Regions from separate parts of the Pararhizobium qamdonense genome, predicted to be linked through region 1. Evidence: riboswitches for the same ligand, from Rfam matches in the RefSeq annotation. Region 1 holds a riboswitch; each other region holds the start of a gene.

What was found. Region 1 has a riboswitch for cobalamin ahead of PYR65_RS09645 (CbtB domain-containing protein). Riboswitches for the same ligand answer to the same signal wherever they lie in the genome.
Region 2: linked by a shared signal. The riboswitch ahead of nrdH (glutaredoxin-like protein NrdH) and the one ahead of PYR65_RS09645 (CbtB domain-containing protein) in region 1 are both predicted to bind cobalamin.
Region 3: linked by a shared signal. The riboswitch ahead of PYR65_RS22925 (ABC transporter substrate-binding protein) and the one ahead of PYR65_RS09645 (CbtB domain-containing protein) in region 1 are both predicted to bind cobalamin.

The regions. Positions count from the first base shown of each region.
Region 1 is NZ_CP119566.1:1,994,886-1,998,658, forward strand. Features, by position in the region: gene PYR65_RS09635 ((2Fe-2S)-binding protein) at 1-202, shown strand, start outside; gene PYR65_RS09640 (CbtA family protein) at 246-1,022, opposite strand; gene PYR65_RS09645 (CbtB domain-containing protein) at 1,215-1,391, opposite strand; cobalamin riboswitch at 1,440-1,709, opposite strand; gene PYR65_RS09650 (bifunctional diguanylate cyclase/phosphodiesterase) at 1,975-3,741, shown strand; gene PYR65_RS09655 (LysR family transcriptional regulator) at 3,757-3,773, opposite strand, start outside.
Region 2 is NZ_CP119567.1:352,939-356,711, forward strand. Features, by position in the region: gene metE (5-methyltetrahydropteroyltriglutamate--homocysteine S-methyltransferase) at 1-1,591, shown strand, start outside; cobalamin riboswitch at 1,754-1,976, shown strand; gene nrdH (glutaredoxin-like protein NrdH) at 2,258-2,479, shown strand; gene nrdI (class Ib ribonucleoside-diphosphate reductase assembly flavoprotein NrdI) at 2,519-2,926, shown strand; gene nrdE (class 1b ribonucleoside-diphosphate reductase subunit alpha) at 2,980-3,773, shown strand, end outside.
Region 3 is NZ_CP119567.1:358,304-362,076, reverse strand. Features, by position in the region: gene PYR65_RS22930 (FecCD family ABC transporter permease) at 1-336, opposite strand, end outside; gene PYR65_RS22925 (ABC transporter substrate-binding protein) at 345-1,391, opposite strand; cobalamin riboswitch at 1,617-1,858, opposite strand; gene PYR65_RS22920 (SDR family NAD(P)-dependent oxidoreductase) at 1,916-2,704, opposite strand; gene nrdF (class 1b ribonucleoside-diphosphate reductase subunit beta) at 2,875-3,773, opposite strand, start outside.

The DNA.
Region 1 (3,773 bases):
GTCTTTTGATGCGATGCGCTATCAGCGGATCAGCGCCGTCTGCAATGGGGTTGCCGTCGAGCGCTTATTCCGCTTGCGAAGCGGCTGCTGTCTCTACTACCGGACGCAGGGCGGTGATTTTTGCGATGTCTGCGTTCTCCTGGATGACGAGAGCAAAAAAAGCCGCCTGCGCGCCCATGTCGAGCGCACCGGCGGCCTCTGATCACGGTTGCCGCACGGACAAAACCCCGCGGCAACTTTATGGCTCAGGCCGATTTCAAAAACCGTTCGTTCAGATAGCCCGAGATGACGCCGAGCACGAGCCAGAAGGCCAGCGTCGTGGCCAAGGCGGCAACGGCGAATTCGGCGCCAAGCACGGCAGGAACCGGGCTCGACAAATCCGACGGCTGTGGCGCGCCATAGGCATGCGGCGCAGCGATCAGGACAAGACCGGCGATCTTGGCGACGATCTCGCCACGCAGCACGATGAGATAAAGTCCGGCCACAGAGAGAACGATCGCCGCGAGCCACCAGATTTTGCGGTCTTGCAGATCGGCTGCAGGAAAGCCCGGAAGTTCCGGCGGCAGGCCGACGGCCGGCAGGAGATGCACCGCAAGCCAGCCGCAAATGCCCCAGATCGCGCCGTTGCGCAACGTAATCGGCTGGTTGAACACCAGGCTTGCTCCGGCAAGCAGCAGGCCGAAACCGGCACCGGCCACCAGATTGGCAAGCAGCGTGCCGGAGAAACGGCTCATGCCGAACATGATGCCGCCTTCTTCCTCATGCTCGCCCTCATGGGCATAGGCCGGCGTGACCGGCGAGAGTGCGGACAACATCTCGCCAATGACCGAGGACCGGTTGAGCGAGGACTGTTGCTGCTGCTGACCTTCGGTCGTGGCAGGCGGCTCGGCTGCGGGTTCCTTGACTTCGAATTCCTCGGCATGAAGGATGAGCGGGACAACCCGCAATTCCTGTGCCGCCGTCATGAAGACGCCCGCGATCAACCCAGCCACCAATGCGGCCAGAAGTGTTTTGACAATCATGTGATACCCCCAAAAATCAAGCGGAACTGATCGATCTGTCGTGCTCAACGCTTGCTGTGTTTCAATTCCCCACGGCAAAAACCGCCCGATGCAAAAGCATGGGCGCAATCCAGGGCCGCGCGATGTCCTGTCGGAAATCGGCGATCCCTCTCATCGATCAGGTGCGGAAAGCGCAAAGCCTTCCACCGTTCATCAATGGCAAGGGAAGCCGTAGGAGTGGCGGACGTCGTGGGCGGTGTCGTGCAGCACTGCAGAATTGGCAAGGCCTGCACCGAAGACCAGGAAACCACCGATCAACAGGGCGAGAACGGCCGTCGTGATGCGGTCGCTGAGAGAAAGCGGAATGCTTGAAACTGTAGTCGTAGCCATGACAACCTCCGTGATGGCGCGTGGAATATATCCCACTCAATTGGGCACCATGCCCTTCATCAACCGGCAGGTTTCCTGGCTCGCGGCGTCAGGCGCTTTCGCGCCAAGGAGCCTGTCTCACCTTCCCGGGGCAGGGCTTGAAATCCCGTCGCCCTAGTGGCTTTTACCGGCTGAACAAACCGGCATGACAAACTCTGACCGCTCTACAGTCGCGGGGTCGGCCGTGATGAAGATGCCCAGAATGGGTCCACCCGTCACGTTCCCATTTACTCCCCGAAAGCGCCTCGCCCCCAGGGAACCAATTGATCCCGCAATGATTATGCCGTCGTATCATGCATGTCAATTCGGCGCTGCGACCTCCAATGACGTATTGCAGCTCTTGATTTTTCCCCGCAATGTCTAAATTGGATATGTAGTACAACCTGGTATGCGCTCAAGTTGCAACCCGGTTTTTTCAAGAAACACTCAATGGTTGTTTGAATTGAAAGATACTCTTCTTATTCACCGGAACAATAGTTCTTTAGCAATCTTGGTGTAGAATGCGGCGGCGCTGACACGCGAAGCATCACCCACAGAGAAGACCATGAAAGCGGCGAGGTCCGAACAGGAATTTCAGAATATTCTTCGCCGCTTGGGAATTGCGCTCGACGCTTCTCAGATCGGGGTGTGGGAGCACGATACGCAGAAGGACGAAGTCGTCTGGGACCTGCAAATGCATCGGCTCTACGCAACGGGCAAGACACAGAAGCGCGTCAAGGCGGCGGTGTGGATGAATGCGATTCATCCCGATGATTTTGTGCAAGCGCAAGCGGATTTCGATCTCGCGATTGCAACAGGCGACGTTTATTCGTCGGAATACCGGATCATCCTGCCGGACGGCGAAACCCGCCATCTGCGCTCGCGTGCCTATTGTTTCGAGGAAGACGGCCACATCACCTTCATCGGTGCCGAGTGGGACGTGACGGCGGATGTGCTGCTCAATCGCGAATTGCGGCGGCAGAAGGCGATTGCCGAAGCGCGCGCCGTTGCGCTGGAAGTGAGCTCCGAGCGGATACAGCATGCCGCCGAGCACGATTCCCTGACAGGGCTTCCAAACCGCCGCTTTTTCGACCGTCGGCTGGCGGAGCTTGCCGAGGGGGAGGGCCCGGAGAAGCTGGCGATCCTGCATATTGGTCTCGACCGGTTCAAACAGATCAACGACGCGGCCGGCCATGCGGCGGGCGACGATGTCCTGCGGTCCTGCGCGCGGCGTATTGAGGCCGGCGTTCCGAAAAACTCGTTCATCGCCCGCGTCAGCGGTGATGAATTTGCCGTTCTGATCGCAAACTTCGTCTCCCTGGAAGACCTCAAAGCCCGGGCCGAGCGGCTGACACAGGGGCTGAAGCAGTCGGTCTGGCACAATGACGAGGTCCTGCACACCGGCGGCTCCATCGGCGTCGCCGCAGCCAGCGGACGCAATATTGCAAGCCTTCTGGCGCAGTCCGACATTGCGCTCAACCGGGCGAAAAAGCTCGGCAGGGGACGTGTCGAAGTCTATTCCGCACAGCTGAAAGCGCAGCTCAACGCCGAGCAGCGGATCGGCCGTCAGTTTTCGCATGGTCTGGAGAAAGGCGAGTTCGTTCCCTTCTATCAGGCGCAGGTCGATGCACGGACCCGGCGCGTCGTCGGGATGGAAGTTCTGGCGCGCTGGCGCCATCCCAAGCGTGGATTGATCATGCCGGGGGAATTCATCAAGGTTGCGGCGGGTCTTGGCCGGCTGGACGATCTTGATGCCGCCATCCTTAAAGCGGCGCTCAGGGATCGCGAGGCCTGGACGCGCCGGGGCGTGGATGTTCCGCGCATCTCCGTCAATGTGTCGGCCGCCCGCCTGTCGGATCCATTGTTGATCGACGAACTCAAGCGTCTCGGCGTTCAGCCGGACATGCTGTCCTTCGAATTGCTGGAAACCATTTTCCTCGACGACAGCGAGGATGATGTGTTTGCCAATGTTGCCGGGCTGAAGGCCATGGGCATCGATATCGAGATCGATGATTTCGGCTCCGGCCACGCGTCGATTATCGGGCTGGTCAAGCTGAAACCACGGCGGATGAAGATCGACCGGCAGCTGGTCTTGCCGATCACCACATCGCGTGAGCAGAAACGGCTGCTGCGCTCGATCATCGATATTGCCAAGGCGCTGAATATCGAAGTGATTGCCGAAGGGGTGGAGACACAGGAACACGCCAAGCTGTTGACGCGGCTTGGCTGCGATATCCTGCAGGGCTATGCTATAGCCTATCCGGCCCCGGCCGCCGACATGCTGGCCCGGCTGACGGAGGATGACCCGCAAGCCCTTGCCGTCCAGCACTGACGGCGTTTCCCGTCCTTATTCCTGCTTTCCCA
Region 2 (3,773 bases), on a different replicon from region 1:
GCTGGCAACCTATTTCGGCGCGATCGGTGACAATCTGGAGACGGCGCTCAAACTCAAGGTCGCGGGCCTGCATGTCGATCTGGTGCGGGCGCCGCAGCAGGCCGCCGTGCTGATCGACAAGGCACCGGCGGATCTCGTCCTGTCGCTGGGGATCATCGACGGACGCAATGTCTGGCGCGCCGATCTTGTCGGGCTGTCCAAGCGCATCCAGCCGCTGATCGAAGCGCATGGGCATGGCAAGGTGCAATTGGCACCGTCCTCGTCGCTTTTGCACGTGCCGATCGATCTGACGCTTGAAACGGCGCTTGATCCGGAACTCAGGTCCTGGCTTGCGTTCGCCAATCAGAAACTCGATGAGCTGGCCTTGCTGGCAAAGGCATTCGATGCCGGTAGCGCGCAGGCGGAGACGGTGTTTGCCACATCGATCGCGGCGGCCAGCGCGCGCCTGACATCGGTGAAAGTGCATGATCCGCTCGTTGCAGGCCGGTTGAAGCAGGTCGATGCCACGATGCTGAAGCGCACGTCGCCATTTGCAAAACGTCAGCGGTTGCAGCAGCAGCGATTGCGCTTGCCGCTGTTTCCGACGACGACGATCGGTTCGTTCCCGCAGACGGCGGAGGTGCGCAAGGCCCGCTCGAAACATGCAAAGGGCGAGCTTTCCTATGTCGATTACCAGGCGTTTCTTGAGCACGAGACCGCGCAGGCGATCCGCTGGCAGGAGGAGATCGGCCTCGACGTTCTGGTGCATGGTGAATTCGAGCGAAACGACATGGTGCAGTATTTCGGCGAACAGCTTTCCGGCTTTGCTTTCACCCAGCATGCCTGGGTGCAGAGCTACGGCTCGCGCTATGTCCGCCCGCCGATCATCTATGGCGATGTCTCGCGTCCGAACCCGATGACCGTTGCCTGGTGGAAATATGCGCAGGCGCTGACGGCAAAGACCGTCAAGGGCATGCTGACCGGACCGGTGACGATCCTTAACTGGTCGTTCGTCCGCGACGATCTTCCGCGCAGCACCGTCTGCAAGCAGATTGCGCTGGCCATCCGCGACGAGGTTCATGACCTTGCCGAGGCGGGCGCGGCGATGATCCAGATCGACGAGGCGGCCTTGCGCGAAGGACTGCCGCTGCGACGGGCGGACTGGAAAGCCTATCTCGACTGGGCGGTCGAAAGCTTCCACCTTTGCTCGACCGGCGTTTCCGACGAGACGCAGATCCATACGCATATGTGCTACTCGGAGTTCAACGACATCATGCCGGCAATCGCCGCCATGGATGCCGACGTGATTTCCATCGAGACGTCGCGGTCGAAGATGGAACTTCTGTCGGCCTTCACCGGCCGTGGCTACCCGAACGAAATCGGGCCGGGTGTCTACGATATCCACTCGCCGCGGGTACCCGCTGTCGAGGAAATGGTCGAGCTTCTGGACAAGGCGAGCGAGGGACTGGTCGCAGGACAGATCTGGGTCAATCCGGATTGCGGCCTGAAGACGCGCAAATGGGAAGAGGTCAAGCCGGCGCTGGTCAACATGGTTGCCGCAGCCATCCGGCTGCGTGCCAGCCTGGAGCGGGGCCGCGCGGTCAATTCATGACGCCAGCCGCAAAACAACAGACGGCGCCGGGAGATTTCCCGGCGCAGTCCCGCCTCATCGATCTCCGGCATTAATTCCCCATTATCCACAACGCAGCAAAAATAATGTGGCGCAGGCCCTGAATCCGGCGTCTACACATTGACGTCATTTTCCCGTCGTATACTATATCTAGTGTTCAACGGTCCTCCGAATCGAAGGGTGAGGAGGCTAAGAGGGAATACGGTGCGCCAGGGCTTTCAAGCTCCGGCAAAGCCGAAGCTGCCCCCGCAACTGTCAGCGGCGAGCGTCTGTTTCATTTCAAGTCACTGAAGCATCAGGCTTCGGGAAGGCGGAATGGACGCAACGACCCGTAAGCCAGGAGACCTGCCATTGAGCGAAAACGTCCACGGGCGGGGTGCCCGGAAGGTCGCGTGATATGTGGCGGAATGAGTCCGCTTTGTGCTCGCGTTCGTCCGATGCCCGCCAAACAAGGCTTCGGGGTGAAGGCATGTCAGTCAATCGAATTCGCAGACCAACAGACGCGGAATCGCGATCGGCGGCGCAGGCCTAACCCCTCGCAAATATCGGAAATGAACAACAGCGATCGGACCCGCGTGCAGCGGCTCGGAGCCTTTCGCCTGCCGGCAACATCACAGACCCACGATCACAAGACCCACGAGGACCATCATGGATATCACCGTTTACAGCAAGCCTTCCTGCGTCCAGTGCACCGCGACCTATCGCGCGCTCGATCGCAAAGGCATCGACTATCAGGTCGTCGATATTTCCAAGGACGAGTACGCCTTCGCAAAGGTGATCGGCCTCGGTTACCAGCAGGTGCCGGTGGTGATCGCGGGGCAGGATCATTGGGCTGGGTTCCGGCCGGACAAGATCAGCGCGCTTTCTTGAGTACGGCCTGAGCGTGGCCTGAACACGAATGGACAAGCGATGGGCCTGATCGTCTATTATTCCAGCCTATCGGAAAACACCCATCGCTTTGTCGCCAAGCTGAATTTGAAATCCATCCGCATTCCCGTCAGCAACGGCGTGGAAACGCCGGATGTGCGCGAACCCTTCGTTCTCATCCTGCCAACCTATTGCGGCGATGACGGCAAGGGCGCGGTTCCAAAGCAGGTGATCCGCTTTCTCAACGATGCGGACAACCGGTCCCTCATCCGGGGCGTGATCGCCGCCGGTAACAGCAATTTCGGCGAGACATTCGGTCTCGCGGGCAATGTCATCTCGGAAAAATGCCGGGTGCCGTACCTCTACAGGTTCGAGCTTCTGGGTACGGACGAGGACGTCGCCAATGTCATCAATGGATTGGAACGATTTTGGACGTCTCAGAGACTTTGACGCGGAGCGCAAAACCGCTCAACACTTTGGCTCATTCCGCTGGCGAACGCCCCTTGAAGGCGACGGAAACCGCGATTGATTACCACGCGCTGAACGCGATGCTGAACCTTTATGACGATGAAGGAAAGATCCAGCTCGACAAGGACCGGCTGGCTGCCAAGCAATATTTCCTGCAGCACGTCAACCAGAACACCGTGTTCTTCCATAACTTGCGGGAAAAGCTCGATTACCTGGTGACCGAGGGCTATTACGAGCGCGAGGTTCTCGACCAGTATTCGTTCAATTTCGTGCGCGACCTCTACGATCACGCCTATGCCAAGAAGTTCCGCTTCCCGACCTTTCTCGGTGCCTTCAAGTATTACACCAGCTACACGCTGAAAACCTTTGATGGAAAACGCTATCTCGAGCGGTACGAAGACCGCATCTGCATGGTGGCGCTGGCGCTGGCGCAAGGGAATGAAGCGACGGCCCGCGACATGGTTGACGAGATCATTTCCGGCCGCTTCCAGCCGGCGACGCCGACCTTCCTGAATGCCGGCAAGAAGCAGCGCGGCGAGCTCGTTTCGTGCTTCCTATTGCGCGTTGAGGACAATATGGAATCGATTGCCCGCGGCATCAATTCGGCGCTGCAGCTGTCGAAGCGCGGCGGCGGCGTCGCCCTGTCGCTCACCAATATCCGCGAGGCGGGTGCGCCGATCAAGCAGATCGAGAACCAGTCGTCGGGTATCATTCCGGTGATGAAGCTCCTCGAAGACAGCTTCTCCTATGCCAACCAGCTTGGCGCACGCCAGGGGGCAGGGGCCGTCTATCTGAACGCCCATCATCCCGACATCATGCGCTTCCTCGA
Region 3 (3,773 bases), on a different replicon from region 1:
GCCGGCGGAGATACCGAGCACATAGGGCTCGGCCAGCGGATTGCGCAGCAGCGCCTGCAGGATGGCGCCTGACAAAGCAAGTGCGGCGCCTGCACTTGCCGCCAGAAGCGCGCGGCTGAGCCGGTAGTCCCAGACAATGCCCTGATGGATCCGGCTGAGTTCGAAAGCGGTGCCGAACAGGCGATTGGAAACGGCCTTGGCCGTCGTTTCCAAGGGAATGGGGATCTCGCCGATGGAGACGGCGAGACTGATGACGAAGCCGAGGGTCACGAAAGACAGGATGACGAGCGCGAGACGCGCCCACCACCTTTCGCCGGTCACCAGGGTTTGAGCCATGGCCAGGCTCACTGCGACAGGCCGAACGACTTGATGCCCTTGGCGAGGATCTCGATACCGTCGATCGTGCGGATCGTCGGGTTCATCGATTGCGCATCCATTTCAACGAAGCGCTTGTTCTTCACGGCATCGAGCTGGCTGGTGACCGGGTCATTCTCCAGGAAATCGATCTTCACGGCCGGATCGTCGGCGGCATAGCGGCGGCGGTCCATGGTGGCGATGACGATGACGGACGGGTTGGCCTCGGCATTCGTTTCCCAGCCGACCAGCGGCCATTCCTCTTCGGTGGTCACCACATTCTGGGCGCCCAGCGTTTTCAGGATATAGGCAGGGGCGCTGTTCTTGCCGGCGATAAAGGCATCCCCCTGCACTTCCTTGCTGGAAAACCAGAAGACCACCGGCAGCGCACCCGGCCTGGCGGCGCCGATCGAGGCAACAGCGTCGGCTTCGCGCTTCTTCAACTCTGCAATCAGCGCGTCGCCGCGATCCTGGATGTCAAAAATCCGCGAAAGCTCGCCGATTTCCTGGTAGATCAGGTCCATGGTGAACAGTTCGCGGCGAACGCCGTCGCCGCCGTCGGTATTGATCTTGGCCACGCAATCGGCCGGCGACACATAGGTATTGATGCCGAGGCCGGAAAACTGCTCGCGTTTGCCGACCGAGCCTTGAGCGCCGACATGCCACTCGAATTCGGCGGCGACCAGATCGGGCTCGGCGCCAACGACGGATTCAAAGCTCGGGTCGTTATCGGCCAGCCGCTTGATGCCCTTGTTGGTCTCGGCAAAGGCCGGCAGAACCGGACCCACCCAGACGGCGGTGCCCGCAATCTTGTCGGCGAGACCCAGCGAAAACAGGATTTCGGTCATGCCCTGGCCGATCGAGACGACCTTCTGCGGAGCCTTGTCGAAGCGCACGGTCTGGCCGCAATTGGTGATGTCGAGCGGATAGGTGGTGGGCGCTGCGGCAACTGGTGCGGCAAAGGCGATGACAGCGATGGCTGCAGCCGGCAGCGGCGCCAGAACACGGGACAGAGGAAGAATACGGGTGATAAACATTTGAACCTTCTTGAAAACGGAATTCCAGTCCGGGCGCCAGGGCGCCCGTGGAATTGAAAAGGGGAACGGCAGCTTTTGCTGTGCAAAAGCGCGCGTAGGCTTTCAGCCGCCTGCTTAGGGACGGCGACAGAATTCCGTTATGAAGAAAACGGCGCGAAAACGCCGGATGCGGCGGTCGAAATCAAACATGATGGCTCCTGTTCCGGGCAACCCCGCCCGGGAAGTTGGATGTTTCTTTCGACGGCAGGTCTCCTGGCTCACGGATATCTGTCTCTCGCCTGCCTTCCCGAAAACCTTGAGGGCTCGCAGTGGCTTGGCGCTTCTTAAAAGCGCCGGATGGCGATCGGCAATCCGCTTACAGTTGCGGGGGCAGCCACGGTCTTGGTCCCTGTTGGGTCTTCCGCACCGTGTTCCCTATTAATCCCCTCGAAGTCATCCATCGGGGAACCGTCAGATGTCACTTAGTCCAGCGGCAGTGGCGGCGTCAAGACGAGAGCGCCACGAGAGCGCCGCCCCTTCCCCGTTTACGGCATCAACTGGCCGCCATTGACCTCGATGATCTGGCCGGTGACATAGCCAGACAGCGACGGCGACGCCAGAAACAGAAAGGCGCCCACACATTCGTCGGGCGTACCGACCCGGCCCTGCGGAACGGTCTTGCGCTGGGCGTCCAGCATCTCCGGGCTGGTATAGCGGTCATGAAAAGGCGTGGCGATCACGCCGGGTGCGACCGCATTGACGCGAATATCGTCGGCGGCAAACTCCTTGGCGTGGCCGCGGGTGATGGTCGAGACGAAGCCTTTGGACGCCGCATAGAGAATGGCGCCGTTGCCGCCACCATTGCGGGCGGCAATCGAGGTCGTGTTGATGATGAAGCCACCCTGCTTCTTCAGAAAAGGATGCGCGGCGCGGGTCGCCGCCAGCACGGATCGGGCATTGAGGTCCATGACACGCTCGTAATGCGCATCGCTCATTTCGGCCGTCGTGACGCGTCCGAGCATGCCGCCGGCATTGTTGATCAACCCATCGAGACGGCCGAAATGGGCGGCAGCCTCCTCAACGACGCGTTCCGTGACACCATCGGCAGACAAATCGCCCTGCACCAGAACCGCCTTGCCGCCCTCGTCTACCACTTCGCCAAGCAGGTTTTCCGCAGCCTGCCTGCTCTCATTGTAATGGATCGCCACGCTTGCGCCCTGTGCCGCCAAAGCACGCACAAGGGCAGCGCCAATGCCGGTCGATGCGCCGGTGATCAAGACCGCCTTGCCGTCGAGGTCGCCGATACGCACCCCGTTCCATTGTCCCTGTGCCATCTCTCATCCTCGATTACAGTGAAAGGAAGCACGGAGAATAGCGTTCGAAACAGGATTGCCCAGTGCCGATTGCGTGCGGGTCTCCAAGGCGGGAAAGCACACCAGCGTGTCATCCCCCGATTGCCGGCGCATCACCGCCGGCAAGGAGAGACCGGAAAACTTGCATTGCCTCAAAAATCCCAGTCGTCATCTTCGGTCGCAACGGCCTTGCCGATGACATAGGACGAGCCGGAACCGGAGAAGAAGTCGTGGTTCTCGTCGGCATTCGGCGACAGTGCCGAGAGGATCGCCGGATTGACCTTGCAGGCCTCGGGCGGAAACAGAGCCTCATATCCGAGGTTCATCAGCGCCTTGTTGGCGTTGTAGTGCAGGAATTTCTTGACGTCCTCGGTCAGCCCGACGCCGTCATAGAGCGTTTCGGTATATTTCGCCTCATTGTCATAAAGCTCGAACAGAAGTTCGTAGGCGAAGTCCTTGATCTCCTGCTGCTTTGGCGCGCTCAACCGCTCCAGTCCCTTCTGGAACTTGTAGCCGATGTAATAGCCATGCACCGCCTCGTCGCGGATGATCAGGCGGATCATATCGGCGGTATTGGTGAGCTTTGCCCGGCTCGACCAGAACATCGGCAGGTAGAAACCGGAATAGAACAGGAAGCTCTCGAGAAAGACGGATGCGACCTTGCGTTTCAGCGGATCGGGATTGCGATAATGTTCGAGGATCAGCGCCGATTTGCGCTGCAGATGCTCGTTTTCCTCCGACCAGCGATAGGCGTCATCGACATCTGGCGTCGAGCAGAGCGTCGAGAAGATCGAGGAATAGGAGCGGGCATGCACCGCTTCCATGAAGGAAATGTTGGAATAGACGGCTTCCTCATGCTGCGTGATCGCATCCTCCATCAGCTTCGGCGCGCCGATGCTGGTCTGGATCGTGTCGAGCAGCGTCAGCCCGGTAAAGACGCGGATCGTCAGCTGCTGCTCTTCCGGCCGTAGCGTCGCCCAGGATGGAATATCGTTGGACAGCGGCACCTTCTCCGGCAGCCAGAAATTCCCGGTCAACCGGTTCCAGACCT